DNA from 3 places in the Allocoprococcus similis genome. Region 1 is predicted to be linked to each of the others. Evidence: riboswitches for the same ligand, from Rfam matches in the RefSeq annotation. Region 1 holds a riboswitch; each other region holds the start of a gene.
What was found. A riboswitch is a leader RNA that binds a small molecule or an ion and turns the genes downstream of it on or off. The one in region 1 is predicted to bind thiamine pyrophosphate.
Positions count from the first base shown of each region.

Region 2: another riboswitch for thiamine pyrophosphate. It lies ahead of ACYQ5K_RS08260 (TenA family protein); the one in region 1 lies ahead of thiD (bifunctional hydroxymethylpyrimidine kinase/phosphomethylpyrimidine kinase).
Region 3: another riboswitch for thiamine pyrophosphate. It lies ahead of thiW (energy coupling factor transporter S component ThiW); the one in region 1 lies ahead of thiD (bifunctional hydroxymethylpyrimidine kinase/phosphomethylpyrimidine kinase).

Region 1 covers NZ_BAAHSG010000038.1:3,341-8,006, forward strand. Annotated here, with positions in the region: gene ACYQ5K_RS13640 (DMT family transporter) at 10-939, shown strand; gene ACYQ5K_RS13645 (DMT family transporter) at 955-1,821, shown strand; gene ACYQ5K_RS13650 (hypothetical protein) at 1,876-2,502, shown strand; gene ACYQ5K_RS13655 (peptidylprolyl isomerase) at 2,584-3,102, shown strand; TPP riboswitch at 3,141-3,251, shown strand; gene thiD (bifunctional hydroxymethylpyrimidine kinase/phosphomethylpyrimidine kinase) at 3,464-4,276, shown strand; gene cytX (putative hydroxymethylpyrimidine transporter CytX) at 4,281-4,666, shown strand, end outside.
Region 2 covers NZ_BAAHSG010000016.1:114,306-118,971, forward strand. Annotated here, with positions in the region: gene ACYQ5K_RS08255 (IS1634 family transposase) at 1-1,356, opposite strand, end outside; TPP riboswitch at 1,582-1,681, shown strand; gene ACYQ5K_RS08260 (TenA family protein) at 1,905-2,579, shown strand; gene thiD (bifunctional hydroxymethylpyrimidine kinase/phosphomethylpyrimidine kinase) at 2,576-3,379, shown strand; gene thiE (thiamine phosphate synthase) at 3,391-4,032, shown strand; gene ACYQ5K_RS08275 (HAD family hydrolase) at 4,022-4,666, shown strand, end outside.
Region 3 covers NZ_BAAHSG010000018.1:44,050-48,715, forward strand. Annotated here, with positions in the region: gene ACYQ5K_RS09455 (TIGR00266 family protein) at 1-24, opposite strand, end outside; gene rsmA (16S rRNA (adenine(1518)-N(6)/adenine(1519)-N(6))-dimethyltransferase RsmA) at 14-898, opposite strand; gene ACYQ5K_RS09465 (TatD family hydrolase) at 932-1,693, opposite strand; gene ACYQ5K_RS09470 (hypothetical protein) at 1,900-2,190, shown strand; TPP riboswitch at 2,365-2,472, shown strand; gene thiW (energy coupling factor transporter S component ThiW) at 2,614-3,120, shown strand; gene thiC (phosphomethylpyrimidine synthase ThiC) at 3,394-4,666, shown strand, end outside.

The DNA of each region.
Region 1 (4,666 bases):
AAATTACAAATGGGGAAAACAGAACTTACGGAGAAGTTTGACCGCCGTGAGAACTTAAGAGGAACTGCACTTACCATTATGGGTGGAATATTTTGGGGACTGGCAGGAGTGTTTGGAAAATATTCTTTTGTATACAGAGGAATGACAGCACAGTGGCTGGTAAATGTAAGACTTATTATTGTAGGAATTATCCTGCTTACGGCTGTATACAGAAAGCAGGGAAAGGATACCTGGAGAGTATGGAAAAATAAAAGACATGCGATTCGGATGATCCTTTATGGCGTGATCGGAATTGCTGCATGCCAGATGACATACTATATGGCGGTGGACGATTCCAATGCCGGTATTGCGACGGTACTTCAGTATACAGCGCCGGTTATGATCATGATATATCTTGCCATCCGTAATCGGAAAATGCCGAACTGTACCGAGCTTACTGCATTATTTCTGGCGTTTGCAGGAACCGTGCTTCTTGCTACTCACGGGAATCTGACAGAACTCAGTATTTCAAAAATAACGCTGGTTCTGGGACTTCTTTCAGCAGTGGCAACCGTCTTCTACAATCTGCTTCCGGGAGAGCTGATGAACGAGTATGGAACCTTTGAGATTGTTGGCTGGGCGATGCTAGTGAGTGGAATTTTATTACTTCCGGTTGTCAGACCGTGGACGATACAGGGAATTATCTGGGACTGGCAGACCGTGCTGTGTGTGGGAGTCGTGATTATCATTGGAACCGTGCTGTCTTTTGGATGCTACATGGAAGGTGTCCGGCTGATCGGAGGAACAAAAGCAAGTCTTTTTGCATCGATAGAACCGCTGACCGCAACGGTTATTTCAATCCTGTTCATGGGAGGTGCATTTTCATGGATGGATCTGTTTGGCTTTGTGGGGATCATCGGAGCAGTTACAATCCTGTCATTACCGAAAAAGAAGGCATAAAGAAAGGATTTTTATATGAAAGAGAGTCAGGGGAAAGGGTTAATTTCAGTACATATTGCTGTTGCATTGTTTGGCTTTGTAGGGCTTTTTGCAAAGCTGGTAGATCTGCCGGCGGTGATCATTGTACTTGGAAGAGTGTTTTTTTCATCCATTTTCCTCTGGCTTTTTCTGCGTTTTAAGAAGCAGAAAATTCGCCTGGAGGAGAAAAGTGATTATTTTTGGATGATCGGAGCCGGAATGGTTCTTGCGGTACACTGGAGCAGTTATATGCAGTCGATTCAGAGTTCGACTGTTGCTGTCGGGACGCTTACGGTATCTACATTTCCAGTATTTGTAATTTTTCTGGAGCCATATCTGTTTCATGAAAAACTGAAAAAATCAGATGTATTTTGTACACTGATGATGCTGGTCGGAGTTTTCTTTATCGTACCGGCATTTCAGATGGACAATCAGATCACACAGGGAGTTCTGTGGGGACTTTTGAGCGCGTTTACTTATGCAGTGCTTTCACTGATGAACCGGCGTTTTTCCTGTAAATACCCGGCGACATTGGTGTCCCTTTATGAACAGGGAACAGCGACGATCGTTCTGATTCCGACACTTTTTGTGTTAAAGCCGGTGATCACACTGGCAGATGCGGGTGTTCTGATGATGCTGGGAATTATTTTCACTGCGGTTGCACATTCTTTATTTATCGGTGGGCTTCGGACGGTCAAGGTAAGGACAGCGGGGATTCTGTCCGGACTGGAGCCGGTATACGGAACTCTGAGTGCATTTCTCTTTTTGAAAGAAGTTCCAAGCTTCCGGGAGTGCCTTGGTGGTGTGATCATTCTGGTTGCAGTTTTCTTATCGACACTGAAGCCGGAAGAGAAAGAAAAATAGCCGAAGATTCACTGGCAGGAAGGTTTGGCAGAAGGACAGAAAGGAAGGACTGGCATGAAAAAGGAACTGGAATATTTTACAATAGACGGTGAATTTGGCGGAAATCAGGACTGGTTTACCAATGTGGTCATGCATGTGGGTGGCTGCGCTGCGGCAACTGCATGCGACAGCTGTATCTATTTTGCAAGAAAATTTGGGATGAAAAGCCTGTATCCGTTTGATACATGGAAGTTGAATAAAGAGGAATATAAAAAATACAGCCAGATCATGAAGCCTTATCTGAGACCGCGGATCAATGGAGTTAACAAATTATATCTGTATACGGACGGATTCCGCAAATATCTGAAGGATAAGCAGAAAGATGGTGGAGTTTGTGTTTCTGCGGAAATGAAAGAATTTTCCGGGGAGCATACGGTGACGGAGGCAAAGCAGTTTGTCAGACAGCAGATCGGAAAGGAGATACCGATCCCGTATCTGATGCTCCGGCACAAGAATAAAGAGAAGTTTGAGGATTTTATCTGGCACTGGTTTCTGGTGATCGGTTATGAAGAAAAAGAGGACGGATTCTGGATCCGGGTTGCGACCTATGGGGAAGAAACCTGGCTGAACCTGGAAGAACTTTGGAATACCGGAGAAAAAGAAAAGGGCGGTATGATCGGATATCGTCTGGAAAATGTATAAAGACTTTCTAAAAACTATTTACGGACGGGAAAAGTTCCGTTACAATAGGTAGAGAAATCAATGAAAAGGAGATTGTATAAAATGGCAAATCCAATAGTAACATTTGAAATGGCAAATGGCGATGTGATCAAAGCGGAATTATATCCGGAAATCGCACCGAATACAGTGAATAACTTTGTATCTCTTGTAAATAAGGGATTCTATGATGGACTGATCTTCCACCGTGTCATCAGTGGATTCATGATCCAGGGTGGATGCCCGGATGGAACCGGAATGGGTGGCCCTGGATACAGTATCAAAGGAGAATTTAAGCAGAACGGTTTTGCAAATGATCTGAAGCATGAACCGGGCGTTCTTTCGATGGCGCGTGCAATGCATCCGGATTCAGCAGGATCACAGTTTTTCATCATGCATAAGACTTCACCACATCTTGACGGTGCATATGCAGCTTTTGGTAAAGTTACAGAAGGTATGGATGTTGTAAATAAAATTGCTGAGACGGCAACAGACTACAGTGACAGACCGCTGGAAGAACAGAAGATGAAAAAAGTGACTGTTGAGACTTTTGGAGAGGCTTATCCAGAACCAGAGAGAGTCTAACAGGAGTTACAAAGCAGACAACATTTGGAGAGACAGAATAATAAAGACGGGGGAGTCGGTGAAAGACAGGCTGAGAGGAAGCAAAAGAGCTTCGACCCTTTTTACCTGATACGGATCATGCCGTCGTAGGAAGTCATATTGATTTTTTAAGAGACACTTGTGCATGGCAGGTGTTTCTTTTTTTTCATAGGAAATTATGAAGGAACTTCCTGTGAAAAAAAGGCACTACGTGCCGGAGATGCGTACTTGCACGAAGATGAAGCATGTCGCAGGCAACTGTGCTCGGCGTGAGAATGTGCCAAGGCACATTCTTTTTATACAAAATATTCAGAATTATGGAAAAAGAGAGGAAGAGAGTCAAATGAGAACAGCACTTACAATTGCAGGAAGCGATTCAAGCGGAGGAGCAGGTATCCAGGCAGATATCAAAACAATGATCAGTAACGGAGTCTATGCTATGAGCGCAATTACGGCTCTTACTGCACAGAATACAACCGGAGTTACAGGAATTATGGAGGCAACGCCGGAATTCCTGGGAGAACAGCTGGATAATATTTTCACGGATATTTACCCGGATGCAGTGAAGATTGGAATGGTATCTTCAAGTGGTCTGATCACAAAGATCGCAGACAAATTAAAAGAATATGATGCGAAAAATATTGTAGTTGATCCGGTTATGGTAGCAACAAGTGGAGCAAGACTGATCAGCGAGGAAGCGATTGATGCGCTGAAGAGCCGCCTGCTTCCGATGGCAACCGTTCTGACTCCGAATATCCCGGAAGCAGAAGTGCTTGCAGGTATGAAAATCCAGTCGCAGGCGGATATGATAAAAGCAGCAGAAGAGATCGGCACCCAATATCACTGTGCAGTTCTTTGTAAGGGAGGGCATCAGCTGAATGATGCCAATGATCTGCTGTGGAGAGACGGTGGATATAAGTGGTTCTACGGAGAGCGGATCGACAATCCGAATACGCACGGAACAGGATGTACTTTATCCAGTGCGATCGCATCAAATCTTGCAAAAGGATATGATCTGGATGAGTCAGTAGAACGTGCGAAGAAATACATTTCCGGAGCACTTGCAGCAATGCTGGATCTTGGTAAAGGCAGTGGTCCGATGAATCATGGATTTGCAATTAAAAATGAATATACAGAAAGCAAAGTGGAGGAATAGAAGTATGAATGAAAAGGGAACCTCTATCTTTGAAAATGGACTGATCTGGTTTGGGGCAGGCGTGTCCCTTGCAGAGATCCTGACCGGTACTTATTTTGCGCCTCTTGGATTCGGAAAAGGAGTTCTGGCGATTATTATTGGTCATATCATAGGATGCACGATGCTTTTCCTTGCCGGAGTAATTGGTGGAAAGACCAGACGAAGTGCAATGGAAACAGTAAAAATGAGTTTTGGCGAGAAAGGAGGAGTCTTCTTCTCCTTCCTGAATGTGCTGCAGCTGGTTGGCTGGACAGCGATTATGATTTATGATGGGGCACTTGCAGCAAATGGTGTTCTTCATACCGGCAGATGGGTATGGTGTCTGGTGATCGGTGCACTGATCATCTTATG
Region 2 (4,666 bases), on a different contig from region 1:
GATGTCTTTTACATCATCATCCAACAGATCAGTAGTAACTGCATACATTCCATCATAAAGTGCTTCATCTTCGATTTTGTCTGTGTCCAGATAATGGCGGATGTCTGCGGCTTCACCGTCTTCCGTTACGGCTGTCTTTCCTATGAAACGTGCCGGATCGTTTGGATTTCTCCGTTCTTTTTTTATGTTTCCTGACTGCAGCATTTTTTTGGCACGTTCAACCTGAAGATCACGTATTGTTTTTTGATATCTTGCAAATTTAGGCGAATAGGTTACGATCAGACGCTGGTGCAGCGTGTGGGGTGTATAAGGCTCATCCTTATAATACAATCCGTTATCGTCTTCCGGGATTTCTGAAAGTTCAACAGGCATATCATCTGATACGCGTTTGAAGCCGGTCTTGTCCAGAGCCCATTTTTTATCATCTTTATTCAGCTTTTTAATGGACTGGGTGACAATAAAAGCACGTTCACCGACATGGTTTATCTTTTTGATGGCTTCGGAACCAAGTCCGGCATCACTGCAGTAAATAAATTTTGTACAGCCAAAGTCCTGGAGGACTTTTCCTTCCAGCGGTTTCAGGGAAGTCTGTTCATTTGCGTTTCCGGGGAAAAGTGAAAAAGCAAGAGGTATCCCATCACCGTCCATAAACATCCCCATCTGGATGATCGGGTTAGGACGGTGTTCTTTGCCTTTGCCGTATTTTCTGTCCCCATCTTCCTGCTCAATCTCAAAGAAATAGTTTGTACAGTCATAATACAGGATAGCATCGTTTCGCTTTCCGAGAAGATGACTGTTTTTATAAACTTCCGACTGGATAAAATCACATTCATTTCCAAGAACGTCGAGTGCCCGGTAGATGTCATGCAGCTGGTAGGATGGTTTTTCCAGAAATTCAGAAGCTGTTTTATAGGAAGACCGTTTACTGGCAGGTTCTAAGATCCTGGCATAGATGAGATCAGATAGGATCGCGTTGATATCATACTTAAATTTATATTTATCGCGGAGTTTCCGGCAGATCTTATCAAGCTTGAGGCGGTAATAAAAAGTCTGTGGGAAAAGATAACCGCCACGGTAGAGAACCTGCTGGCCATAATCTAACTTATGATCAGAATGGAAGGTTATCTGGACAGCTTTTGTCTGCTGATCTTTTTTATATTTTTCGGTTTCAAGCTTAACTTCATTTTTTGCCCATGCAAGAACGTCGTCCCTGGTTGGCCCATGTTCGACAATGAGCTGGTTCAAAGTGCCGAGTTTACGGACAATGACAGAGGATGTTTTGCCATTGGCTTTGGTATAAGATTTTGCAATATAAAAGGATTCTGCATTTTTGGATTTTGTTATATGTAGATTCATAAGCACCCCTCCAATGCTTATTATAACACACAATAACATAAAATAACAGCATATAAAACATAAAAATTGACATAAAAAATGCAGGTTTTATAAGACCTGCAAGTACTTTTCTTGATATTCAACTGTCAAACTCCCGCGCAGCGCAGCACAGAAAAATCCCGTCAATAAGGTTTGCTAACTTGAATTCTATAGACCTTGACTTTCCGGGACTTCTTAACTATAATAATACTCAAGCAGGGGGACTACCTTGTAGTTGAGAAGGTTAAAACCTGACCCTTTGAACCTGTTGGCTAATACCAACGCAGGGAGCTAAAGAATACAGATTCGTATTTTTTGGACATTCTCTGTTTTGGGAATGTCCTTTTTAATTGAATAAGATATGATATGTGTTTGCGAGGGAACTGAACAAGTTGAAAAAGGTAAGACCTGACCTCTGGACCTGTCGGCTAATACCGGCGTAGGGAAGCAATTTCTTACGCTCGTATTGCGTCTGAAAGAGCTTCTAATTGTTTTAGAGGCTCTATTTTTTTATTTTAGGAGGAACAAACATGGCATTTATGAAAGACATTTTAACCCGCAACATCCCCATTTGGGAAGAATGTGCAGCTACCCCATTTGTGCAGGAAGTGCAAACTGGAAAGCTACCTCTTGAAAAGTTCAAGAGATATATGATTCAGGATAGTATCTATCTGAAAAACTATGCCCGTATATACGGCAAGGCAATTTTTCATGCTGATACATTAAGAGAAATTCAGCTTTACTATTCCATGCTGAATTTTGTAAATGATACGGAATCAGAAGTGCGTCTGGATTATCTAAAGCAATTTTGCATGACGGATAATGATATTGAACTGATCGCTCCTCTGCCTGAAAATCAAAATTACATTGATTTCATGTTTGAGATTGCGTCACATGGAAAGAATGAAGAAATTTTAATGGCGGTTCTTCCCTGTATGCTAAGTTACAGCTATATATTCCGCAAATTGGCGGCTGTTCCTACAAGCAGACAGTCAAGATATTGGGACTTTATCAAAGATTATGCGGATGAACAATATGCAGAAAGCTGCAAAGAATGGTCTGCTTTTGCAGAGCATAAATGTGCCGGGTTATCAGTAGCAAATAAAAAGTATCTGGCTGATATTTTTGAAAAAGCAAGTTTGTTAGAGCTTGCTTTTTGGAAGATGGCCTATCGGAACGAGAGAATGGAGGAAAATGCAAAATGAAAAAAGTATTGTCCATTGCCGGATCAGATTGCAGCGGAGGTGCAGGTATTCAGGCTGATTTGAAAACTTTTTCTGCTCACGGTGTATTTGGAATGAGTGTTATTGTTTCTGTTGTTGCAGAGAACACCAGCCGTGTTATCGACATCCAAGATATTACCCCGGATATGATTGAAAAACAGATTGACGCCGTATTTGAAGATATTGAAGTGGACGCAGTAAAAATCGGTATGCTTTCTACACCAGAATGTATGAAAGCGGTGGCAAAGAAACTATTACAATATAAGCCCCAAAATGTCGTAATCGACCCGGTTATGTATGCCAAAAATGGCTGCCCATTGATGAATCCTACGGCGGTTTCCACCTTGATAGACACAGTAATTCCACTGGCCGATGTACTTACTCCGAATATTCCAGAGGCAGAGAAAATAGCAGATATGCAGATTTCCACAGTTTCAGATATGGAGGCTGCCGCAAGAAAAATATATGCCATGGGTTGTAAGGCGATTGTTGTCAAGGGTGGACATCATATAGGAAATGCTGTTGATGTCCTATTTAATGGAGAAAATTTCTACCATTTTGAAACATCCCGCATTGATACGAAAAATACTCATGGGACAGGCTGTACCTTTTCTTCTGCAATCGCTTCCCAGCTTGCAAAGGGAAAAAGTGTTCCGCTTGCAGTCGAATCTGCAAAGGCTTATGTCACAATGGCAATCGAACACTCTCTTGCGATTGGAAAAGGCTGTGGCCCAACGCACCATTTCTACGAATTGTATCAGCATGGTTTATCTAAAGAATAGGCAGGTGCAAAATGAACTTTGATTATACACTTTATCTTGTTACTGATCGTCAACTAATGAGCTGCGATAGCCTGACAGAAGCGGTAGAACAGGCAATTTTAGGAGGCTGCACAATGATACAACTCCGAGAAAAAGAATTGTCCTCATTAGAATTTTACAATCAGGCTGTTGCCGTGAAACAGGTTACGGATAAATACCATATTCCCCTTATCATAAACGACCGGATAGATATTGCAATGGCTGTGCAGGCTACGGGGGTACATATTGGACAGCATGATTTACCTGCGGCTGCCGTCCGCAAAGTAATTGGGGAAAATATGCTGTTGGGAGTATCTGCATCTTCCATTGCAGAAGCAATACAGGCACAACAGGATGGTGCAGATTATTTGGGAGTTGGCGCAATGTTCCCTACTGGAACTAAAACCGACGCTGATTCTGTATCAATGGAGGAATTACAGAAAATCCGCACAGCCGTTTCTTTGCCGATCGTTGTTATTGGCGGTATCAATAAAGGAAATACAGGGCGTTTCAAGCCCATGGGAATTGACGGGCTGGCTGTTGTATCTGCCATCATAGCGCAGTCCGATATAAAAGCTGCTGCTGCGGAACTGAAAGATTTATTTTGCGGAAAGGAAAAGAAACATGGATTTTAATGCGGCAATCTTTGATTTAGATGGAACAATTCTGGATTCAATGGATGTATGGGAGCATATAGATATTCAGTTTTTGAAAAAGAGAAATCTTCCTGTCCCGGAAAATTATGTAACTGAAATATGTGCAAGGAGTTTTGAGGAAGCCGCACAATATACCATTGATCTTTTTGGATTGCAGGAAACGGTAGAGGGAATTATTGAGGAATGGAATAATATGGCGGTCGAGGAATACAGTAACCATGTCGGTCTGCTGCCCCATGCCCTTGATTATCTTCTGCGCTTAAAAGAACATGGAATAAAACTTGCAGTTGCTACGGGGTTGCCGGAAAAGCTCTATATTCCATGCTTAAAGAACAATTCTATTTTAGAATTATTTGACGCTCTATGTTCAACAGATGAGGTTCAGCGGGGAAAAGAATATTCGGATGTCTTTGAATTGGCCGCAAGAAAATTAGGGGTTGCACCTGAACACTGTATTGTGTTTGATGATGTGCTTCCAGCAATTAAAAGCGCAAAGGCAGCCCGTATGTTAGCAGGCGGGATTTATGATAAGTATTCCGCAGATCAGCGTACAGAAATAGAAAGGATTGCGGATATTTACTTACTTGATTTTCGGCAAGCACCGATCCCACAC
Region 3 (4,666 bases), on a different contig from region 1:
ATCACCCTTGATTTCATACCTCATGCTCCATTTCCTCCTTTATAATATTAGTCAGTCTGGCAAATTCTTCCAGATCCAGTGCTTCTCCTCGGACACTGCTTCCTTTTCCGAGTTTCTCTATCGCAGCAGTGATGACTTCCTTCGAAAGATTCAGCTCTCCTGAATTCTTAAGGCCATTTGCCAAAGTTTTCCTTCTCTGATTAAAGGATGCCCGTATAAGGCGAAACATCAGCTTTTCATCCATAACCTCTACCGGAGGTTTCTGATGTCTTGTCAGGCGGATTACTGCTGAGCCGACTGCCGGACGCGGCATAAAACAGTTCGGTGGTACATTTGCAACAATATACGGTTCAGCATAATACTGTACAGCAAGTGAAAGTGCACCATAATCCTTTGTTCCCGGTCCTACCTGCATACGGTCAGCCACTTCTTTCTGAACCATAACCGTAATACTCTCTAGCGGCACATGACTTTCAAATAAGCCCATGATGATCGGTGTCGTTATATAATATGGAAGATTCGCAACCACCTTGATCGGCCGTCCTCCGTTTTTCTCCTTTGCAAGTGCTGCAATATCCACCTTCAGGATATCTTCATTGATGATCGATACGTTGTCGTATTCTTTCAGCGTGTCTTCCAGAATTGGAATCAGCGCACGGTCGATCTCAACTGCAGTTACTTCTCTTGCCGCACAGGCAAGGTACTGTGTCATCGTCCCGATTCCGGGACCGATCTCCAATACGTAATCATCCTTTGTGATCTCGGCTGCACGAATGATCTTATCCAGCACATGCTCATCGATCAGAAAGTTCTGTCCGAATTTTTTCTGAAAATTAAAATTATATTTTTGCAGAACCTCAATGGTATTCTGCGGATTTCCAAGTGTAGGTGTTTTCATCTGTTATTCTCCTGATTATTCATTGCCTGCGTCTTAGATGCCGTACAGATCTCTCGCATTTTTCTCTGTCACAGCAATCACTTCTTCCAGACTCATCTCTTTTAACTCTGCAATTTTCTCAGCCACATACCGGATATAAGAAGACTGATTCCGTTTGCCACGGTACGGCTCCGGTGCCATATACGGGCAGTCTGTCTCCAGCACGATCTTCTCGATCGGGATTGCAGCTGCGACATCTTTTAATTTCTTTGCATTCTTAAATGTGACGACTCCGCCGATTCCAATATAGAATCCCATCTTCACATATTCTTCAGCCATTTCACGCGAATAGGAATAGCAGTGAATAACTCCGCCAAGCCCCTGTGCATAATTTTTCATGATATACATGGTATCTGCGGCAGCTTCCCTGCTGTGGATGATTACTGGTTTTTTTACTTCTCCCGCGAGCTTCAGTTGCCGGATAAACCACTTCTGCTGTACCTCATGCGGTTCATTATCCCAATAATAATCCAGACCGATCTCTCCGACTGCAACCACTTTTTTGTTACGGCAGAGTTCTTTCATATGCTGGATCTTATCTTCGTTAAGTTCTCCAACCTCATCCGGATGCACACCGATTGCAGCATAAACATATGGATACTTTCCGGCAAGTGCCAGAACCTTCTCACAGGATTCATAAGTCGCACTTACATCCACGATTGTTCCGACTCCAAGATCCGACATAGATTTTAAAAGCTCATCCCGGTCCTCGTCAAACTGTTCATCATCATAATGTGCATGTGTATCAAATATCATTTTCCTCGTCTCGCTTTCTTTTTACTGACTGCTCTCAGATGTTCTAAGTATACCACACATTCTTAGCCGCTGAATAGTCACTTTTTTTACTTGCTTATCCGGTTTCTTCTATGTATACTATAGATAGTGCAAATAGATCACATCTGCAAATGTATGGGGAATATATTTCTGAAGATTCTGATCAGATATTATAGGAGGATTTTAAAATGAAAGTATTTGACACTGTAAACAATGTCGAGCTGGAAGCCGACACAAAGAAACTTGTAGACATTATGGTAGAAGGACGTCAGGTTGATGTATACCTGAAAGAAAAGAAGTCTGACGAAGACGGATACATGAGCTGGGATGTAGAGCACTGGTCAGCAATCGACAAAAAGCGTTTCATCCGCTGCTACTCTCTGGAAGGCCGTGTCCTCAGCGAGTCTACCGGACACAACATCTATGACCTTTACAATGAATTCAAACCGGAAGATGCTTTAAAGGTAGAACTCAGCTAATCTCTGCTGTATTCTACATAAGACGGTAATGAAATTCCGGACGGGCAGAACCTTCTGTCCGTCTTTTATTATACAAAAATCTACTCTGATTCTGCACAATGTCTTTTCTGAGATACTTTTTCATTTCCTCTTGTCAAATCCGGCTTGCCGCGCTATAATTCTACTTGTACAAGTTCATATGTACCAGGGAGCTGGAGATTACCGGCTGAGAGGGGATTTATTTGTCCCGACCTGTAACCTGATTTGGATAATGCCAACGGAGGGAATGTATACCATGTATTTGATAGAGATGCCTCCGCATCTCTTATTTTTTTACATGACATATCAGGAACACGAAGATGATGTGTTCAGTGATTACGGACAGCAGGAACTCCACTCAGGTGTGGGGTTTCTTTTTTATTTAAAAGGAAGGAGAACTCTACTATGAAACAAAATAATACAACAAAGAAACTCGCACTTGCCGGTGTTCTCACCGCGCTTGCAATCGTCGGAAGCTTTATCAGCGTACCGGTTGCCGGAAGCAAATGCGCTCCGGTACAGCACATGGTCAACATTCTTGCCGCCGTAACACTTGGTCCTGCATGGGGCGTTGGCATTGCATTCTGTGCAAGTTTACTCCGCAATCTGCTCGGTCTCGGAAGCTTTATGGCTTTTCCGGGAAGCATGGTCGGTGCTTTATGCTGTGGTCTTGTCTACAAAAAATGCCACATCTTAAGTCTTACCTGCCTTGCCGAAGCGATCGGAACCGGATTCCTTGGCGCACTTGCCGCTTATCCGGTTGCTTTGTATCTGATGGGAATTGCGCCGGCAGGACTTTTCGTTTATGTCGTTCCATTCCTTATTTCCACTGTCGCAGGAAGCATCCTTGCTTTCATCCTGATCACAGTTCTGGAAAAAGGCGGCGTTATGTCTCAGATCCGCGAAGCATAATCATCGTTCATTTTTACAGCACTCTGCTGTAAATGAAACCGCGTTACACCGGGGACACCACCTTGTATCGCGTAATAAAAGGCAGAGATTTTCAAATAAAATCCTGTTCATTGCCGGAAATTTTCCGACAAAGGCGTTAGCAATTCTATCATTCCGAACTGGAAGTGTACCCATCAGGCTGTGTCTGGTTTTTTTCGTGTACGCTGTCCGTGTTTTGCTGACGCCAGATTTTTGTGATACTCACAAACCAATAAGAAACGGAGGCAAAACAACATGAGAAATTACACAACCCAGATGGACGCTGCCAGAAAAGGAATTCTGACTCCGGAAATCGAAACCGTAGCAAAAAAGGAACATATGCCTGTTGAAAAGCTGATGCAGCTTGTCGCAGAAGGCAAGGTTGCCATCTGTGCCAACAAGAACCATACCTGCCTTGACCCGGAAGGTGTCGGAAGTATGCTCCGTACCAAGATCAATGTCAACTTAGGCGTTTCCCGCGACTGCAAAGATTATAATATTGAAATGCAGAAAGTTATGAGTGCCGTTAATCTCGGTGCAGAAGCAATTATGGATCTTTCCAGTCACGGTAATACCCAGCCATTCCGTCAGAAGCTGACACACGAGTGCCCGGCTATGATCGGAACTGTACCGGTCTACGACAGTGTCATCCATTATCAGAGAGACCTGGCAACTCTTACTGCACAGGATTTTATTGATGTTGTCCGTCTTCACGCAGAGGATGGCGTTGACTTTGTCACTCTTCACTGTGGAATCACAAGAAAAACCATCGAACAGATCAAAAAGCATAAACGTAAAATGAACATCGTAAGCCGTGGCGGAAGTCTTGTCTTTGCATGGATGTGCATGACCGGAGAAGAGAACCCATTCTATGAGCATTACGATGAAATCCTCGACATCTGCGAAGAATATGATGTTACCATTTCCCTTGGTGATGCCTGTCGTCCGGGATGTCTTGCTGACGCTACTGATGTGTGCCAGATTGAAGAACTCGTCCGCCTCGGAGAACTGACCAAGCGTGCATGGGATCACAATGTACAGGTTATGGTAGAAGGTCCTGGACATGTGCCGCTGGATCAGGTTGCTGCGAACATGAAAGTACAGCAGAGCATCTGCATGGGTGCACCTTTCTATGTACTTGGACCTCTGGTAACAGATATCGCTCCGGGTTATGACCACATCACTGCAGCCATCGGTGGCGCTGTTGCTGCAATGAGCGGAGCCGCATTCCTGTGCTATGTCACACCGGCTGAACACCTTGCACTTCCAAACGTAGATGACACCAAGCAGGGAATCATTGCTTCCAAGATCGCTGCTCACGCAGCTGATATTGCAAAAGGAATCCCACATGCGCGTGATATCGATGACAAGATGGCGGATGCCCGCCGCGTCCTCGACTGGGAAGCACAGTATGCATGTGCTCTCGATCCGGAGACAGCAAAAGCCATCCGTGACAGCCGTAAACCGGAAGATGACCATAGCGATACCTGCAGTATGTGTGGTAAATTCTGTGCGGTCAGAAGTATGA